DNA from 3 places in the Halomonas saccharevitans genome. Region 3 is predicted to be linked to each of the others. Evidence: riboswitches for the same ligand, from Rfam matches in the RefSeq annotation. Region 3 holds a riboswitch; each other region holds the start of a gene.

Region 1 (5,957 bases), 980 kb from region 3:
GCGACGCGAGCCGAGGTCATCATGTGGTAGGCGGTCTGGTAGGAGCACATGCCCATGGCGGCGAGCTCGGCATCGGCGAGTTCGGGGTTGGGCACGTGTTGGAACTGGTCCGCCGGCACGGCGATGTACTCGGCGAAGCCGCCGTCGGCGCCGTGGCCGTAGTAGTCCGGCATGAGGTTGAGGTCGCGGCGTCCATCGGGGTAGAGGTTGAAGTCGAGCAGGCCGCGCTCGCCGAGGCGCGAGGCCGGTACGCCCTCGCCTACGGCGACGACGCGCCCGGCCACGTCGGCCCCCTGGATGCGCGGGAAGGTCAGGGTGGGGGAGCCGCCCATGGCGAAGGAGGTCACCTCGCCCTTGTCCCTGGTGGGGTAGAGGCCCTCGCGGGCCTTGCGGTCGGTATTGTTCTTGGCCGTCGCCGTGACCTTCACCAGCACCTCGCCGCGAGCCGGGGCCGGCACGGGAACGTCGGTGCGATAGGCCAGGCGGTCGACGTCGCCATGCCCGGTCAGCAGCATGGCCGCCATGGTCTCGGGAACGCGTTCGCTGCTCACGGGGTGCCTCCTGTCATCGCTGTCGATTCGACTCGACGATAGCAGACTTCCCCGACCCGGCGTCATCCCTTTCGGCCGCTGCGCGGGTCGGTGTGTCGGTGGCCCGGTGGTATCCGTCAGCCGCCGCTATGCCAGAACGGCTGCCCGACGGTCGGCGTGCTCGGGCTGGCGGTCTGGCGCTGCTGCATCAGCCCGGCGCGATACGCCTTGCGCCCGGCGATGATCGCCTCGGCGAAGGCCTCGGCCATCAGCGCCGGTCGGTGGGCCTTGGCCACGGCGGTGTTGAGCAGCACGCCGTCGAAGCCCATCTCCATGGCCTCGGCGGCCTGGGAGGGGGCGCCGAGGCCGGCGTCGATGATCAGCGGCACGTCCAGGCGCTGGCGCAGGGTCTGAAGGGCGTAGCGATTCATCAGGCCGCGGCCGGTGCCGATGGGCGCGCCCCAGGGCATCAGCGCCTGGCAGCCCGCGTCGCGCAGCCGCTGACAGAGCACCAGGTCGTCGGTGCAGTAGGGCAGCACCTTGAAGCCGTCGTCGATCAGCGTCCGGCAAGCCTCCAGCAGGCCGAAGGGGTCCGGTTGCAGGTTGTAGTCGTCGCCGATCACCTCGACCTTGATCCAGGGCGTGTCGAACATCTCCCGGGACATCTGGGCCAGGGTGATGGCCTCCCGGGCCGAGCGGCAGCCGGCGGTGTTGGGCAGCAGCCGACAGCCGCTGTCGCGCAGGATCTGCCAGAAGGCGTCGCCGTCGCCCTCGGCGGGATTCTGGCGGCGCAGCCCCAGGGTCACCATGTCGCAGCCGGCGGCCTGGATGGACTCCTGCATCACCGCGGGCGACGAGTAGAGGGCCGTGCCAAGCAGGAAGCGGCTGGAGAAGGTCTCGTCGTAGAGCGTCAGGGTGTCGTCGTGTAATGCGTTCATCAGCCGCCTCCCACCGGGGCCACGATATCGATGCGATCGCGGTCTTTAAGGACCCGCTCGGCGTAGGCCGAGCGGGGCACGAACTCGCCGTTGATCGCCACGGCGACGCGCCGCTCGGTGTAGTGCCAGGTGTCCAGGGCATCTGCCAGCGCCGTATCGGTCGGCAGGCGGGTGGTTTCGTCGTTGAGGCTCAGGGTGATCTCGTTCATGCAGCGCTCTCCTGGGGCGGATGTCCCGTCAGGGTCTCGGCGAAGGGCTGCTTGCCCCGGCCGCGGATAGTGGCCAGCAGGTGGCAGGCGACCGCCGGTGCCAGCAGATAGCCGTGGCGGAACAGGCCGTTGGCGGTGATCAGGCCGTCACGCTGGGTGACATGGGGAAGGTTGTCCCGGAAGGCGGGGCGCAGGTTGACGCCCTGCTCCAGGATGCGTGCCTCGGCGAAGGCCGGCGACAGGGTGTAGAGGGCGCTGCCCAGCTCCAGGGAAGACTGCAGAGAGACTGGCGAGCGGTCCTCGCTCTCGATCTGGGTGGCCCCGATGACGAAGCGCTGGTCGGGCTTGGGCACCACGTAGAGCTGGTAGCGCGGATGCATCAGGCGCACCGGGCGGGTGAGGCGGAGCTCCGACGTCTGCACGTGCAGCGTCTCGCCGCGCACCCCGCGCAGGCTGGCGTGATGCTGGCGGGCGCCGGTGCCGCGACAGTCGATGACCAGATCGAAGGCATGCCGGCCGTCGCGGGTCTCGATCTCGCCGGGGAAGGTGTCCACCGGGCAGTGGGCATGGCAGGTGCCACCCAGGCGGCGAATCTCGGTCAGCAGGCGCTCGAGCAGGGCGCGATTGTCCAGGTGAGCCTCGCCCGGCAGGTAGAGGCCCTGTCGAAAGCCCGCCGCCAGGTCGGGCTCCAGGCGGTGGATCTCGGCGTCGTCGAGCGACTGGCAGGGCGGCTCCTCACCAAGTACGTGGGTGAGGTCGCGACGAAACTGGGTGAGCTCCCCCATGTCCTGGGCGTGCGCCACCATCAGGCTGCCCTGGTGATGCCACAGGTCGCCGGCATTGAGAGCGTCGAGCCAGCGCGGCCACTGGGCCAGCGCGAAGCGCCCCATGTCAAAGACGCTGCGCTCGGAGACCGCGGTCTCGCACAGTGGCGCCACCATGCCGGCCGCCGTCCAGGCTGCAGCGGCGGGGTGCTCCAGGTCGCCGGCATCAAAGAGGGTGACGGCATGGCCGTCGCGCAGGAGTTGCCAGGCGACCAGTCGGCCCAGCAGGCCGGCGCCGGCCACGGCGATGGTTCTATCGGTGGGGTGTGTCATGGCGTTGTCCATCCAGCAGAAGACGTGGAGGAACAGGCTGGATGACGAAAGGGGGCTGCTGGGCGAGACGACAGCTTGTTCCCTCCGCAGGCATCAACCTGATCAGGTTCAACGGGTTCGGCCGTACCGATCTCAGCCCCCGTGCACGTCTCCATGAGCGTACCGGGGCTCCCCGACAAGTCGTCACAACGTAACCAAAAATGCCCGGGCGCGCAATCGAGGGCGCGCCCGGGCATTTTCCAGGGCTGGTCTTCAGGTCTGGTCTTGAGGCTGGTCCCGATACGCTAGCCCGGCATCGGGCTCAGGCGCAGTCGGCGGCCCCTTCGCCGAACATGTCGAACAGCAGCTCGCGGCCGAGGCCGGTGAGCACCAGGCGCTGCTGGTCGTTCCAGGTGGCGGCCTGGCTGTTCTCAAGGATCGTCTGGCAGGGCGCCCAGTCGCTGGTGGCCGCTCCCAGGGTCTTCAGGGCCTGGCGATCGAGGCCGCGATGGCTGACGGTGACGGTCTCGAGCACATGGCCGTGGCGATAGAGCATGGCGGCCATGTGGGAGAGGCACTGACGCAGGCTGCGCTGCATGCCGCTGTGACTGGGGTGGGAATGATTCATGCTGCCGCATCTCCTGAACGGGATTGCTGCGGCGCATTATACATGCGACGAAGGTCGATGTCATACCAAGGTATAAGGTGGCCTCCGCCGCGTCTCCGTCAGCTGTCCACGTGTCCCAACAGCAGGAACTCGATCAGCGCCTTCTGAGCGTGCAGGCGGTTGCCCGCCTCCTGCCAGACCACGGCGCGCGGGTCGTCGAGCAGGGTCTCGCTGATCTCCTCGCCGCGGTGGGCGGGCAGGCAGTGGAGGAAGAGGGCGTCTTCCCGGGCGTGATCGAGCAGCGCCTCGGTGACCTGCAGGCCGGCGAAGTCCGCCTCGCGCTTGGCCTGCTCTTCTTCCTGGCCCATGGAGGCCCAGACGTCGGTGGTGATCAGGTCGGCGTCGGCCACGGCGGCATGCGGGTCGCGCACGATGCTGACCCGGTCGCCGGCGGCGTCGAGGATGTCCTGGCGGGGCTCATAGCCCTCGGGGCAGCAGATGCGCAGCCGGAAGTCGAACTGTCGGGCAGCGTTGATCCAGGAGTGGCACATGTTGTTGCCGTCCCCGATCCATACCGCAGTGCGATCCTTGACGCTGCCGCGCAGCTCGGTCCAGGTCATCACGTCGGCCAGCAGCTGGCAGGGGTGGTAGTCGTCGGTCAGGGCATTGATCACCGGCACCGAGCTTGCCGAGGCGAACTGCTCTAGGCCCTGGTGGGAGAAGGTGCGGATCATCACCGCATCGACCATCTCCGAGAGCACGCGGGCGGTGTCGCCGATCGGCTCGCCGCGGCCGAGCTGGGTGTCGCGCGACGACAGAAACAGCGCGTGGCCGCCGAACTGCGCCATGGCGGTCTCGAAGGAGACCCGGGTGCGCGTCGAGGATTTCTCGAAGATCATCGCCAGGGTGCGGTTGGCGAAGGGGGTATAGGTGGGCCCGTGGGTCTTCAGGCCATTCTTGATCGAGATGGCGCGCTGGATCAGGTAGCGCAGCTCGTCCGGACTGAGATCGAGCAGGGTGAGGAAATGGCGGATGGCCATGGGGTCGCTCCACGGGGAAAAACGACCATCCTAGCCAGCCCACGGGGGATGCGCAACGCGCCCGGCATCAGTAGAATGGCTGCATCCACAAGGCCGACCCGCGCGGTCGGGTATTGCCCGAATCCCCCCGGGTCGCCCGGCAGGCGAGTCCAGTAAACGAGTAAGGGAGACGTCATGAGCACTACCGTCGAGAACATTCAGCGCCAGATCGGCGAGAACCCGATCCTGATCTACATGAAGGGCACGCCCCAGCTGCCGCAGTGCGGTTTCTCCGCACAGACCGTCCAGGCCCTGATGGCCTGCGGCGAGCGCTTCGCCTTCGTCAACGTGCTGGACAACCCGGACATCCGCGCCGAGCTGCCCAAGGTCGCCAACTGGCCGACCTTCCCGCAGCTGTGGGTCGAGGGCGAGCTCGTGGGCGGCTGCGACATCGTCGCCGAAATGCATCAGTCCGGCGAGCTGGAGACCCTGGTCAAGGCCGCGGCCGCGCGCGCCCAGGAAGGCGAGGGCGACGCCCAGGCCTGAGGGCCGCCTGCGCGCCGCGCAGCATGACAAAACCCCCGTCGGCCAGCGCCGGCGGGGGTTTTCGTTGGTAGGCGTCTCGGGGCATACGGGCGTTCAGGCCTCTTCCATGCCCTGCTCGCGCTGCGCCAGGTCCCAGCCGCCCAGGTCCTTGTAGCGATTGACCATGGCGCAGAACAGCTCGGCGGTGCGCTCGGTATCGTAGCGGGCCGAGTGAGCGGCGCTGTTGTCGAACTCGATGCCGGCGGCGCGGCAGGCGCGGGCCAGCACGGTCTGGCCGTAGACCAGGCCGGCGAGCGACGCGGTATCGAAGCTCGAGAAGGGGTGGAAGGGATTGCGCTTGATGCCGCAGCGCGCCACCGCCGCGTTCAAAAAGCCGTGATCAAAGGCCGCGTTGTGGCCGACCAGCACGGCGCGGGTGCAGCCGTGGGACTTGATGGCCTTGCGCACCGGGCGGAAGATTTCGCCCAGCGCCTCGGCCTCGCTGATCGCGACTTGCTGGCGCAGCGGGTCATCGAGGCGGATGCCGGTGAAGTCCAGTGCCGACTGTTCCACGTTGGCCCCGGCGAAGGGCGTGACATGGTAGGCATAGGTGGCATCGGGCAGCAGGTTGCCTTCCGGGTCCATGGTCAGGGTTACCGCGGCGATCTCCAGGATCGCATCGCCTTGCGCGTTGAAGCCGCCGGTTTCCAGGTCCACCACCACGGGCAGGAAGCTGCGGAACCGCTGCGCCATGAGTTCGCGGGCCATCGCCTCGCTCATGCACCTCTCCTTGTCTGGGGCATCGTTTCTCTAGACCGCGGCAGTCTACCAGCTTGGCCGCAGCGCGTCCCGTCGCCGGTGTTCGCTGGAGGCTCGTCGCGCTATAATCTCCCCCTTTCATGATCGTTAGCCAAAAGGAGCCTCAGCATGTCCGATGTCAAGAAGGTCGTGCTCGCCTATTCCGGCGGCCTGGACACGTCCGTCATCGTCAAGTGGTTGCAGGAAACCTATGACTGTGAGGTCGTGACCTTCACCGCGGACATCGGCCAGGGC
Region 2 (5,957 bases), 170 kb from region 3:
GCCTGCGCCAGCTCTCGCCGGGCGGTCACTCGCTCACCGAATTCGTGATGAGCCGCTACGGGCGCCCCATGTACGCCTTCACCCTGGTGATCATGCTGTTCTATCTCTTCATCTCGCTGGCCGCGGGGATCACCGCCATCGCCAAGATGGTCGGGCTGCTGGCGCCGGTCCCGCTCTGGGCGACCAGCTCGGTGGTGATGGCCGCCACCCTGCTCTACACCCTCTACGGTGGCCTGCGCGCCTCGATCTTCACCGACAAGGTGCAGATGATCGTGATCCTGCCGCTGCTCGCAGTGCTGCTAATCGTCGGCTGGCAGGCCGCCGGCGGCCTCGAACCCACCCTCGCCGGGCTCGAGGCGACGGCGCCGCAGCTGCTGGACGTCACCGACCTGGGCGGCCTCAAGGCCGGCCTCACCTTCTTTTTGGCCGTGATGCTGACCGGGCTCTTCTACCAGGGCAACTGGCAGCGCGTCTATGCCGCCCAGAGCAACCGCGCCGTAAGCCTGGGCTTCCTGCTCGGCGGCCTTCTGAGCGCGCCGATGATCTTCGTGATGGGCCTGTTCGGCCTGGCGTTCGTGGGACTGGGGCTGCCCGGCGACGGCTCGGTCGCGCTGTTCAGCGTGCTGCTCGCCGACATCCCGGGCTGGTTCGCGGTGGGGCTGATCTTCCTGGGCCTGGCGCTGGTGATGAGCAGCGCCGACACCACCATCAGCGCCGCCTCGAGCATGATCGCCGTGGACGGCGGGCGCCTGCTGCCCGGCGCCAGCGGCCCGCGGCTGATGCGCCTGTCGCGCTGGCTGATCCTGCTGCTGGCACTGCCGGTGACATTCGTGGCCGCCCAGGGCTACAGCGTGCTGTATCTCTTCCTGCTGGCCGACCTGCTGTGCTGCGCGGCGGCCTTCCCGGTGTTCTTCGGGCTGTTCAACCGCCGCTTCGACGGGCGCGCCGCGGTGCTGGCCACCCTCAGCGGCCTGGTCGCCGGCCTCACCCTCTTCCCGGCGCCGGGCGACGCCCTGACCACCCTGATGGAGTCCTTCCTGCTCGCCACCTTCATGCCGGTCGTGACGGGCCTGGCACTGCTGGCGCTGCTGCCGGCCAAGCAGCGCTTCGACTTCGCGGTGCTGAGCGCCGGCGCGCGACGCTTCGAGGGCTGAGCGCCGGCCGGCCGCCCTATTCATGAGCGACACGAAAACGCCCCTCACGGAGGGGCGTTTCGCGTTCTGGGGCTCGCTACTGATAGCGCTAAGAGTGTCGCCCCTCCGGGCGTTCGAGGCCGAAGTGGCCGCGCAGCGTGGTGGTGGTGTACGCCTCGCGGAACAGCCCGCGGCGCTGCAGTTCCGGCACTACCTGGTCGACGAAGTCATCGATCCCGCCGGGCAGCGACGGCGGCATCAGGTTGAAGCCGTCCGCGCCGCGGCCGCGGAACCAGCGTTCCATCTCGTCGGCGATGCTCTCCGGGGTGCCGATCATGGTGCAGTGGCCGCCGCCGGCGGCGAGGCGCCCGAGCAGCTGGCGCAGGGTCGGCCGCTCGGTCTCGATGATACGCAGGATGGTGGCGTAGCGCCCCTGGGGGCCGCGGAACTCGGCGAGCGGCGGCAGCGACGGCACCGGCGCATCGAGCGCCCAGTCGCTGCAGTCCTGCTCGATGAAGAGTTCCAGCTGGCGCAGCGAGGCCGCCACCGGCAGGCACTCATCCAGCGCCCGCTGCTTGGCCCGGGCCTCCTCCATGGTGGAGCCCACATAGGTGACGAGCCCCGGCAGGATCGGCACCGGCGCGCTGCGCCCGGCCGCCGCCACCCGATCCTTGATGTCCCGGTAGTAGCCCTGGGCGGTTTCCAGGTCGTAGGCGACCGCGTAGATCGCCTCGGCGTAGCGCGCCGCCAGGTCGCGCCCCTGGGAGGAGGCGCCCGCCTGCACCAGCACCGGATGGCCCTGGGGCGGGCGCGGCAGGTTCAGGGGCCCGTCGACCAGGAAGTGCTCGCCGTGGTGGTCGATCCGGCGCACCTTGTCCGGATCAGCGTAGCGGCCCTGGCGGTCGCGCTCGATGGCGTCGTCGGACCAGCTGTCCCACAGCGCCAGCACCGTCTGCACGAACTCCTCGGCGCGCGCATAGCGCTCGGCATGGGCCGGCATGGCCGGGTAGCCGTGATTGCGCGCCTCGCTGTCGAACATCGAGGTCACCACGTTCCAGCCCACGCGCCCGCCGGAGATGTGATCCAGCGAGCCCACCAGCCGGGCCGCGTGGAAAGGCGTGTAGAAGGTGCTCGAGAGCGTGCTGATCAGGCCGATGTGCCGGGTGGCCCGGCTCATGGCGGAGAGCGCGGTCAGCGGTTCGAGGTGCCAGTTGAAGCCGTCCTCCACGCTGCCGGCGCTCATGCCGTCGGCGAAGAACACCGCGTCGAGCTTGCCGCGCTCGGCGGTGCGGGCCAGCGACTCGTAGTAGGCGATGTCGCCGAGCCGTTCGGCGCTGGAGTCGGGATGGCGCCAGGCCGCGCGATGGTGGCCACAGCCCATCACGAACAGGTTGAGGTGCAGTCTCTCGTCGGGGTTGCGCGGCCTCATCATCCCTTCACCAGTCCGCCGTCGACGATCAGGTTCTGGCCGGTGACCGCCCTCGCCCAGGGCGAGGCGAAGAACAGCGCCGCGTCGGCGAACTCCTCCGGCGTGGTCACCCGGCGCAGCGGAGTATTCTGCGCGATCAGGTCGAAGACCGCCTCCGGGGTCGCGCTGGACGCATCGGTGGTGCGCAACAGCCCGCCGGAGACCATGTTCACGGTGATGCCGTCGGGCCCCAGGTCGTTGGAGAGCGTGCGGGTCAGCGAGAGCAGCGCGGCCTTGCCGGCGGTGTAGTCGTGATAGGGCACGACGGGGTTCTGGAAGAGATTGGTGCCGACGTTGATGATGCGCCCGCCACCCTGCTCGCGCATGCCGGCAAGCGCCGCCTGGATGGTGTTCAGCGCGCCCCGGTTGACGCCCTCGAGCTGCTGCTGGAGGTGCGCCCAGTCCAGGGCATCGGCGTCGGGGCGCGCGTCGCCGTTGAAGGTGAACTCCGGCAGGGCATTATTGACCACGGTGCTGATCGGGGCGCCGAAATGGCCGCACGCCTGCTCGAACAGCGCCCTGATCGCGTCGGCGTCTCGCACGTCGGCCTGGACGGCCAGCGCCCGCTGCGGCGCCTCCTTCACCAGCGCCTCGGCGGCCTCGCGGCTCCGGTAGTAGTTGACCACCACGCGGGCGCCCTGATCGAGGAAGGCGCGTGTCAGGTGGGCGCCGAGACCACGAGCGCCACCGGTGATGAGCACGACCTGCTGGTCGATGGGGAGAGAGAAGACGGCCATGAAAACTCCTTGATACGCGGCAAAGGACGCCGCGCTGGAGCCGGCCGACATCCCTTCGCCAGTGTGAACTGGATCAGGTTCGACGGGTATTATCTCAGCGGCCGCGGCCGCACCCCGTGTCTCGAGCCACCTTAGCGCATTCGGGAAAGCAGAAACAGCCGGGCTGGCGTTCCGACTCAGGATACGAGCCTTGGCCTGACCGGGGAGATACTGGGATCGGTTGGAGCAAAAGCGAGACGCGACGAAGTGTCATCAGCCAGGCTAGCGCCTTAGCTCATGATCGACATCTGGGAGGGTAATACAAGATTGGAGCGGGAAAGGAGATTCGAACTCCCGACCCTCGCCTTGGCAAGGCGATGCTCTACCGCTGAGCTATTCCCGCTAATCTATAGGTCGTGCTTGTGCGAAGTGGCGTCCCATAGGGGGTTCGAACCCCTGTTACCGCCGTGAAAGGGCGGTGTCCTAGGCCACTAGACGAATGGGACGCATGGAGCGGGAAAGGAGATTCGACCGGGCTGGCGTTCCAGATCCTGACCCGAGCCTTGGCTCGTTTACCACACTCTTGGAGCGGGAAAGGAGATTCGAACTCCCGACCCTCGCCTTGGCAAGGCGATGCTCTACCACTGAGCTATTCCCGCTTGGCCTTCTCGCACTGTGTTACCACCGGAAGTCGAAGGTGGCGTCCCATAGGGGGTTCGAACCCCTGTTACCGCCGTGAAAGGGCGGTGTCCTGGACCACTAGACGAATGGGACGCAAATTGTACCTTCAAACTGGAGCGGGAAAGGAGATTCGAACTCCCGACCCTCGCCTTGGCAAGGCGATGCTCTACCGCTGAGCTATTCCCGCACTCCGGTACCTTAACGAATCGAGTGGCGTCCCATAGGGGGTTCGAACCCCTGTTACCGCCGTGAAAGGGCGGTGTCCTGGACCACTAGACGAATGGGACGCATTGGCTCGCTCGTCGAGGTGCGGCGAATAATACCGACGACCCCGAAAGCTGTCAAGCACCTCTCGTCGCTCGTTGATATCGCGTGACCTGTCACGGCCCGCCACTGGAAACCCCCACCCTGCTAGATGTCAGAATGGCAGCAGGACGCCGAGCCCGCCGCCGGCGCCACGACGCAAAGAGGAGATAGCCCATGCGCAGCAAGATCGAAAAGAGCGACGCCGAGTGGCGTGAGCAGCTGACGCCCGAGCAGTACCGCGTCACCCGCGAGAAGGGCACGGAGGCCCCCTTCAGCGGGAAATACCACGTGAGCGATGAGCACGGCATCTATCACTGCGTGTGCTGCAACGCCCCGCTGTTCGAGAACGAGCACAAGTTCGAGGCCGGCTGCGGCTGGCCGAGCTTCGATCGTCCCTTCACCGACAAATGCGTCGAGGAGCAGACCGACACCAGCCACGGCATGCAGCGCACCGAGGTGACCTGCGCCCGCTGCGACGCCCACCTCGGCCACGTGTTCCCCGACGGTCCGCCGGAGACCACCGGGCTTCGCTACTGCATCAACTCGGTAGCGATCGAGTTCCACGCCGGCGAGTAGCCGCGAGACCCGCGACTGCCCTGCCCGGAGACGGCCGTCCATCTGCTATGATGACGGCCGTTTTTATTCACGCTCACGCAGGAGAGGCTCGATGCTCGGCTGGTTTCCGGGACACATGAACAAGGCGCGCCGGCAGATCCTCGAGGCGCTGCCGGAGATCGACGTGGTGATCGAGGTGCTCGACGCCCGGCTGCCCTACTCCAGCGCCAACCCCATGCTCGCCGAGCTGACGCGCCACAAGCCGGTGCTCAAGATTCTCTCGCGGGCCGATCTGGCCGACCCCGAGCGCACCCGCGAGTGGACGGCCTTCTTCGACGCCCAGGCGGATACCCGGGCCCTGGCGGTGACCACCACCCAGGCCCGCGAGCTCAAGCGCATTCCCAAGCTGTGTCACGAACTGGCCGGCCAGGTGCGCGCCGACCGCGACGTGCGGGTGATGGTCATGGGAATCCCCAACGTCGGCAAGTCGACCCTGATCAACGGCCTGGCCGGGCGCACCATCGCCAAGACCGGCAACGAGCCCGCCGTCACCAAGCGCCAGCAGAAGGTGCGCATCGGCGGCCGCGTGGCGCTGATCGACACCCCCGGCGTGCTGTGGCCGAAGATCGAGGATCAGGCGAGCGCCCACCGCCTGGCCGCCAGCGGGGCCATTCGCGACACCGCCATCGACTATGTCGACGTGGCAGTGGTCGCCGCCGCCGAGCTGGCCCGGCGCTATCCCGAGGCGCTCACCGCGCGCTACAAACTCAAGGCGCTGCCGGCCTACACGGCGCATCCCGATGCCGACCAGGTGGATGCCGACGGCCCCGTGCGGGTCGATCTGCTGGCCCTGAGCGGCTACGACGGCCATGCCATCCTCAGCGAGATCGCCGCCAAGCGCGGCGGCCTGCGCGCTGGCGGCGAGATCGACCTGCACCGCGGCGCGGAGGTGCTGCTCCACGAGCTGCGCGACGGCAAGCTCGGTCGCCTGACCCTGGAAACGCCGGCGGACATCCCGGTCGCGCCGGAACCCGACGAGCTCGCTGCTGAAGAACGGGCCCCGGACGAACGGACCCTGGACGAGCAGCCCTCCAAGGA
Region 3 (5,957 bases):
AAGGGGGCACGCATGCGCTGCCATTCGCTTTCCGGCACCCGCCCCCCGAAGACCAGCGCCTCGGTGCCTCGGCTGATGCCGCTATAGAGGGTGCGAACGGCCACCTCGCCGGGGCCGGGCCTGGCCAGAACCTCCTCTCGCAGGGCCCCCTGGCCGGGAGCCAGGGTCCAGAAGGCGGTAGCGGTCTCGTGTGGCATGGCAAGATCCCTTTGGCAATATTCGGCGGGTGTTACGGGATACAATCCAGGGGCCCCGTGCTGGCCACCTGCCCCGGGCCGGTATCGCGCATGGCGACACGCCCTAAACTTCTACAATATTGATACACTAGCACGCCGATGAACAATGCAGTATCGTCATTTATCGACCGCATCATGCCGCGATAGAGGCGCCTATGACGATCGCTCGTGACCTTGGAACAGGGGCCCTGGGCCTGGTGATTCCGGCCTCACTGCTCACTGGCTGGCTAGAGGCGAGCCTGCCGGTCCCACTGTTGGCGATGGTCTGCTACCTCATCATGGCCGGGCTAGTCCTGGCGAACCTGCCCGCCCACTGGCGTGAACTGGGCTGGGCCAACCGCGTCACCCTGGGGCGAGGCGCTATCGTCGCCCTGCTGGCCGGCACCCTGGCCGATCCGGATCTGCTGGCCCGCTCCGCGTTTCCCCTCGCCATCCTGGCCCTGCTGGCCCTGCTGCTGGACGGCGTGGATGGCTGGGTCGCCCGGCGCACGTCCACCCAGAGCGACTTCGGCGCCCGGTTCGACATGGAGCTCGATGCCTTCTTCATCCTCGTGCTGTGCCTGGCGCTACTGCTGCTCGACAAGGCAGGCCCTTGGGTCCTGGCCATCGGCGCCATGCGCTACGCTTTCGTTATTGCCGGGCTCAGGATGACCTGGCTGACCGAACCGCTGCCGGAGAGTCGCCGCCGCAAGGCGGTATGCGTCTGGCAGGTGGCCGCCCTGATGATCGCCCTGCTGCCCGTGACCGGCACCACAGCGGCGAGCTGGCTGGCGGGCAGTGCGCTTTTGGCCCTCAGCTGGTCGTTCATCACCGATATACGCTGGCTGTATCGCCGCGCCTCGGCGTGATGGCCACAGGACGGCAAGACCCCGTGCCCCTGATCCCTGACCCTAGCCCCCCGGAGGATGCCCCCATGCCCACGCCTCGCCACCCGACACCCTGCTCCCCCCTGCCGATCGCTACCGGACTGGTCCTGACGCTGGGCGTCCTCACGACGCCCATGGCCAGCGCCGAGCCACATACCTACGAGATCGATCCCGACCACTTCTCCATCGGCTTTCTGACCGAACACATCGGCTACGCGGATACCCTCGGCATGTTCCTGGAGGGTCGTGGCGAATTCGTCTATGACGAGCAGACGCAGCGGCTGCACTCCGGCAGGGTCGAAATCACGGCCGACAGCGCCTTCACCAATCACGACGATCGCGACGACCACCTGCGCAGCGATGACTTCCTCGACGCGGGGCGTTACCCGACCATCGTCTTCGAGGCCACCGGCCTCGAGACGCACAGCGACCGCCAGGGCACTCTCGAGGGCGATCTGACCCTGCTGGGCGAGACCCACCCGGTGACTCTGGAGGTCACGCTCAACAAGGCCGCGACCTACCCCTTCGGCCACGAGCAGCACACCCTGGGGCTGTCGGCACGCACCACCCTCCAGCGCAGCGACTGGGGAATGACCTACGGGGTCGACAACGGCCTGGTCGGCGACGAGGTGGAGCTGATCCTCGAGCTGGAAGCCATTCGGCAGTAGCCGACTCCCACCGCAGGCAGGCTGGTAAATCTCCGCCAGAATGCTACAGTCAAGGCTTCGCTTGACGGGGTGCCGGTAGAGCCGGCTGAGATGGCGCAGGGTATCGAGAGTCTGTCGCAACAGACTCGAGACACCGAGCGCTGGTCCCGTGAACCTGATCCGGCTAGTACCGGCGTAGGAATCAAGCGGTGACCAGCGCCATCTCGGCACCTTCCCCGGTCACCCTCTCCCGCCCCGCTTCCGGATCGCCCTCAGACCGGAGACAAGATGGGCTACCGATTCGACGATCTCACCGCGGCCTGCCAGGACGACTGGCGCGCCTACATCGAGCACGACTTCGTTCGCCGGCTCGGCGACGCCACCCTCGAGGAAGGCGCCTTTCGCCACTACCTCCAGCAGGACTACCTGTTCCTGATCCATTTCGCCCGGGCCTATGCCCTGGCCGCCTACAAGAGCCGCGACCTCGGCGAGCTACGTCACGCCTTCGACGGCTTGAAGACCATCCTCGACGTCGAGCTGGGGCTGCACGTGGACTACTGCCGCGCCTGGGGCATCTCGGAGCAGGACCTTTCGCGCCTGCCCGAGGCCCGCGCGACGCTGGCCTACACCCGCTACGTGCTGGATACCGGCCACCGCGGCGACCTGCTCGACCTGCACGTGGCGCTGGCCCCCTGCCTGGTCGGCTACGGCGAGATCGCCCAGTGGCTCAACGGCCGCGCCACCACGGTGCGCGGCGACGCGAATCCCTATGACGCCTGGATCGCCATGTACGAGAGCGAGGCGTTTCAGCAGGCCATGGCGGACGAGCGCGCCTGGCTCGACGCCCGCCTGGCGGAGGTGACGCCGGCGCGCTTCGCCGAGCTTACCGCGGTGTTCCGCGACGCCACCCGGCTCGAGATCGACTTCTGGCAGATGGGGCTCGACCAGCGCCTCTGAGCTGGCCCCAGCTGTCATCCCGGGCTGGTTCTGGTCAGGCCGCCCACCCACGGGATAGAAGGGGAATCGCGAGATTGCCCGACCACCAACGCTTGACGGGGCGCCGTTGATGACGGCTGAGACCATGCGCTTGCCAGCATGGATCCCGTTGAACCTGAACTGGCTAGGACCAGCGTAGGGATCAAGCGACAGGCCGCACGCCCCGGCACCGTGGCCCCTGTCCTTCCCGCCTGTGTCCTCCCTGAACAAGACCCCGACAATCCAAGGGAGAACACCATGAGCAAGACCGCCCATTTCCTCGCCGAGAGCGCCCGCGTCGACGAGGCCGCCGTAAAGCCGCTGCCCGGCTCGCGCAAGATCTACGTGGAGGGCTCGCGCCCGGACATCCGGGTGCCGTTCCGCGAGATCAGTCTCTCGCCGACCAGGACCTCCGGTGAGGACGAGGCCAACCCGCCGCTGCTGGTCTACGACACCTCCGGCCCCTACACCGACCCCGAGGCCGAGATCGACCTGCGCCGGGGCCTTGCCGAGCTGCGCCGCGACTGGATCGAGGAACGCGGCGACACCGAGCGCCTCGACGGCCCGACCTCCGACTACGGCCGGCGCCGGGCCAACGACCCGATGCTTGCCAACCTGCGTTTCGATCTGACCCGCACGCCCCGTCGGGCACGCCGTTCAAAAGATGGCAAGGCCGTGAACGTCACCCAGCTCCACTACGCCCGCCAGGGCATCGTCACCCCGGAGATGGAATTCATCGCCATTCGCGAGAATCAGCGCCGCCAGGCGCTGGGTACTGCGGAGGTCGAGCGCATCCTCGGCCACCAGCACGCCGGCCAGGGCTTCGGCGCGCGCCTGCCGGAGGAGATCACCCCGGAGTTCGTGCGCGACGAGGTCGCCGCGGGTCGGGCGATCATCCCCTGCAACATCAACCACCCGGAAACCGAGCCGATGATCATCGGCCGCAACTTCCTGGTGAAGATCAACGGCAACCTCGGCAACTCGGCGGTCACCTCCTCCATCGAGGACGAGGTCGACAAGATGACCTGGGGCATCCGCTGGGGCTCGGACACCATCATGGATCTCTCCACCGGGCAGAACATCCACGAGACCCGCGAGTGGATCATCCGCAACGCCCCGGTGCCGATCGGTACCGTGCCCATCTACCAGGCGCTGGAAAAGGTCAACGGCGTGGCCGAGGACCTCACCTGGGAGGTGTTCCGCGACACCCTGATCGAGCAGGCCGAGCAGGGCGTGGACTACTTCACCATCCACGCCGGCGTGCTGCTGCGCTACGTGCCGCTGACCGCCAAGCGTGTCACCGGCATCGTCTCCCGGGGCGGGTCGATCATGGCCAAGTGGTGCCTCTTCCACCACCAGGAGAGCTTCCTCTACACCCACTTCGAGGAGATCTGCGAGATCTGCAAGCAGTATGACGTCGCCTTCTCGCTGGGCGACGGCCTGCGCCCGGGCTCGGTGGCCGACGCCAACGACGAGGCGCAGTTCGCCGAGCTCGAGACCCTGGGCGAGCTGACCCGCATCGCCTGGCAGCACGACGTCCAGGTGATGATCGAGGGGCCGGGCCACGTGCCCATGCACCTGATCAAGGAGAACATGGACAAGCAGCTCGAGGCGTGCGACGAGGCGCCCTTCTACACCCTGGGGCCGCTGACCACCGACATCGCACCGGGCTATGATCACATCACCTCCGGCATCGGTGCTGCCATGATCGGCTGGTACGGCTGCGCCATGCTCTGCTACGTGACGCCCAAGGAGCACCTGGGCCTGCCCAACAAGGACGACGTCAAGACCGGCATCATCACCTACAAGATCGCCGCCCACGCCGCCGACCTCGCCAAGGGGCACCCGGCCGCCCAGCGCCGGGACAACGCGCTCTCCAAGGCGCGCTTCGAGTTCCGCTGGGAGGACCAGTTCAACTTAGGGCTAGACCCGGATACCGCCCGCGAGTACCACGACGAGACCCTGCCCAAGGACTCCGCCAAGGTGGCGCACTTCTGCTCCATGTGCGGGCCGAAGTTCTGCTCGATGAAGATCAGCCAGGAGGTCCGCGATTCGTTCTTGAAGCGCGAGGCCAAGGAGAAGGGCCTCGACGGCGACCCCGAGTGGGTAGAACGAGAGACGGTAGAGCGTGGCATGCAGGAGCAGGCCGAACGGTTCCGCCAGGAGGGCGCCGAGCTCTACAAGGAAGTCTGACGCGACGCCGCGACTGTCGCTGTTCCGGACGGTCGCCGGCTCCCCTCACACACTCGAACGCCCCCGCCGGCTGTCCGGCGGGGGCGTTTTTCGTGGTGTCGTGGCGAACCGTAGACGCGGCGTGTCGCCACCCGATCAGAAGTGGAACGTCATCCCGACGCTCGCGGCATCGAAGGTGTAGCTCGATTCGTCCAGGTAGCGGACGTAGTCGGCCCCGAGGGCCAGATTCGGTGCCACGTCGAACGCGGCGCCGCCGCCCCAGGAGAAACCGCTCTCTTCCTCGATATCGACATCCACCTCGGTGAAGCCGGCCAGACCGTAGAGGCGGAAGTCCGGGGTGATCGGCAGGATGCCCTTGGCGTAGGCGCCGGCGAGGTAGTCGAGCTCGACGGGACCGTCGGAACCGCCGCCGCCGAGGTGGCCTTCCAGGGCGAAGTAGTCGTTGAAGGCCACGCCGCCGCGCAGGCGCAGGCCGGTGCTGTCGGCGCTGCCGGAGCCGCGATCAGGATCCAGCTCCCAGAACAGGGCATCGCCACCCAGATAGGGGCTCGGGTCGTAGTTCATGACGCTGCTCTGAGCCAAGGCGCTGGTGCCGGCCAGCAGCAGGGCCGCGGATACCGCAGAGATCGTAAGGGTCTTCATGGCAGGCCTCCAGTTAGAAAACACTGTTTTCATACACGACTTCATTCTGGCCCAGCTTAGACCAAGGTGCAATGCTCACCTCGAGGTGACGGCAGCGGCGTCACGCAAAGAATGAGAAGCGCCTGCGTCGCCGTCTCGCGATCCACGTCACTGTTTCTCGCCTCGCAACGTGTTAATTTCGCGAGAATAAGGCGCCGTGCCCGTGCGCTCACAGTCGATCGCACGCCCCGCGCCACTCGATACAGAAGGATGTGCCATGAACGACCCGGTACTGGTCATCAACTGCGGTTCCTCGTCGATCAAGTACGCCCTGGTGCCCGCCTCGCCCGGCGCGCCCCGCCTCTCCGGCCTGGCCGAGCGCCTGGGCAGCGAGGATGCGCGCCTGACGGGCGTCGATA

The links. A riboswitch is a leader RNA that binds a small molecule or an ion and turns the genes downstream of it on or off. The one in region 3 is predicted to bind thiamine pyrophosphate.
Region 1: it holds a riboswitch for thiamine pyrophosphate, as region 3 does, so the genes downstream of both, thiO (glycine oxidase ThiO) here and thiC (phosphomethylpyrimidine synthase ThiC) in region 3, are expected to answer to the same signal.
Region 2: it holds a riboswitch for thiamine pyrophosphate, as region 3 does, so the genes downstream of both, RSO68_RS04080 (3-oxoacyl-ACP reductase) here and thiC (phosphomethylpyrimidine synthase ThiC) in region 3, are expected to answer to the same signal.

Annotation. Positions count from the first base shown of each region.
Region 1 covers NZ_JAVXUR010000001.1:65,336-71,292, forward strand. Annotated here, with positions in the region: gene RSO68_RS00345 (alcohol dehydrogenase catalytic domain-containing protein) at 1-524, opposite strand, end outside; gene RSO68_RS00350 (thiazole synthase) at 668-1,468, opposite strand; gene thiS (sulfur carrier protein ThiS) at 1,468-1,677, opposite strand; gene thiO (glycine oxidase ThiO) at 1,674-2,774, opposite strand; TPP riboswitch at 2,837-2,959, opposite strand; gene RSO68_RS00365 (hypothetical protein) at 3,076-3,381, opposite strand; gene argF (ornithine carbamoyltransferase) at 3,480-4,400, opposite strand; gene grxD (Grx4 family monothiol glutaredoxin) at 4,575-4,925, shown strand; gene rnt (ribonuclease T) at 5,019-5,684, opposite strand; gene RSO68_RS00385 (argininosuccinate synthase) at 5,832-5,957, shown strand, end outside.
Region 2 covers NZ_JAVXUR010000001.1:876,085-882,041, forward strand. Annotated here, with positions in the region: gene RSO68_RS04070 (sodium:solute symporter family transporter) at 1-1,154, shown strand, start outside; gene RSO68_RS04075 (LLM class flavin-dependent oxidoreductase) at 1,243-2,565, opposite strand; gene RSO68_RS04080 (3-oxoacyl-ACP reductase) at 2,562-3,338, opposite strand; TPP riboswitch at 3,372-3,465, opposite strand; tRNA gene RSO68_RS04085 (tRNA-Gly) at 3,646-3,720, opposite strand; tRNA gene RSO68_RS04090 (tRNA-Glu) at 3,748-3,823, opposite strand; tRNA gene RSO68_RS04095 (tRNA-Gly) at 3,902-3,976, opposite strand; tRNA gene RSO68_RS04100 (tRNA-Glu) at 4,016-4,091, opposite strand; tRNA gene RSO68_RS04105 (tRNA-Gly) at 4,111-4,185, opposite strand; tRNA gene RSO68_RS04110 (tRNA-Glu) at 4,210-4,285, opposite strand; gene msrB (peptide-methionine (R)-S-oxide reductase MsrB) at 4,479-4,880, shown strand; gene ylqF (ribosome biogenesis GTPase YlqF) at 4,972-5,957, shown strand, end outside.
Region 3 covers NZ_JAVXUR010000001.1:1,043,756-1,049,712, forward strand. Annotated here, with positions in the region: gene RSO68_RS04835 (zinc-dependent alcohol dehydrogenase) at 1-197, opposite strand, end outside; gene RSO68_RS04840 (CDP-alcohol phosphatidyltransferase family protein) at 392-1,084, shown strand; gene RSO68_RS04845 (YceI family protein) at 1,150-1,770, shown strand; TPP riboswitch at 1,826-1,968, shown strand; gene tenA (thiaminase II) at 2,038-2,706, shown strand; TPP riboswitch at 2,793-2,904, shown strand; gene thiC (phosphomethylpyrimidine synthase ThiC) at 2,983-4,917, shown strand; gene RSO68_RS04860 (outer membrane beta-barrel protein) at 5,053-5,559, opposite strand; gene RSO68_RS04865 (acetate/propionate family kinase) at 5,816-5,957, shown strand, end outside.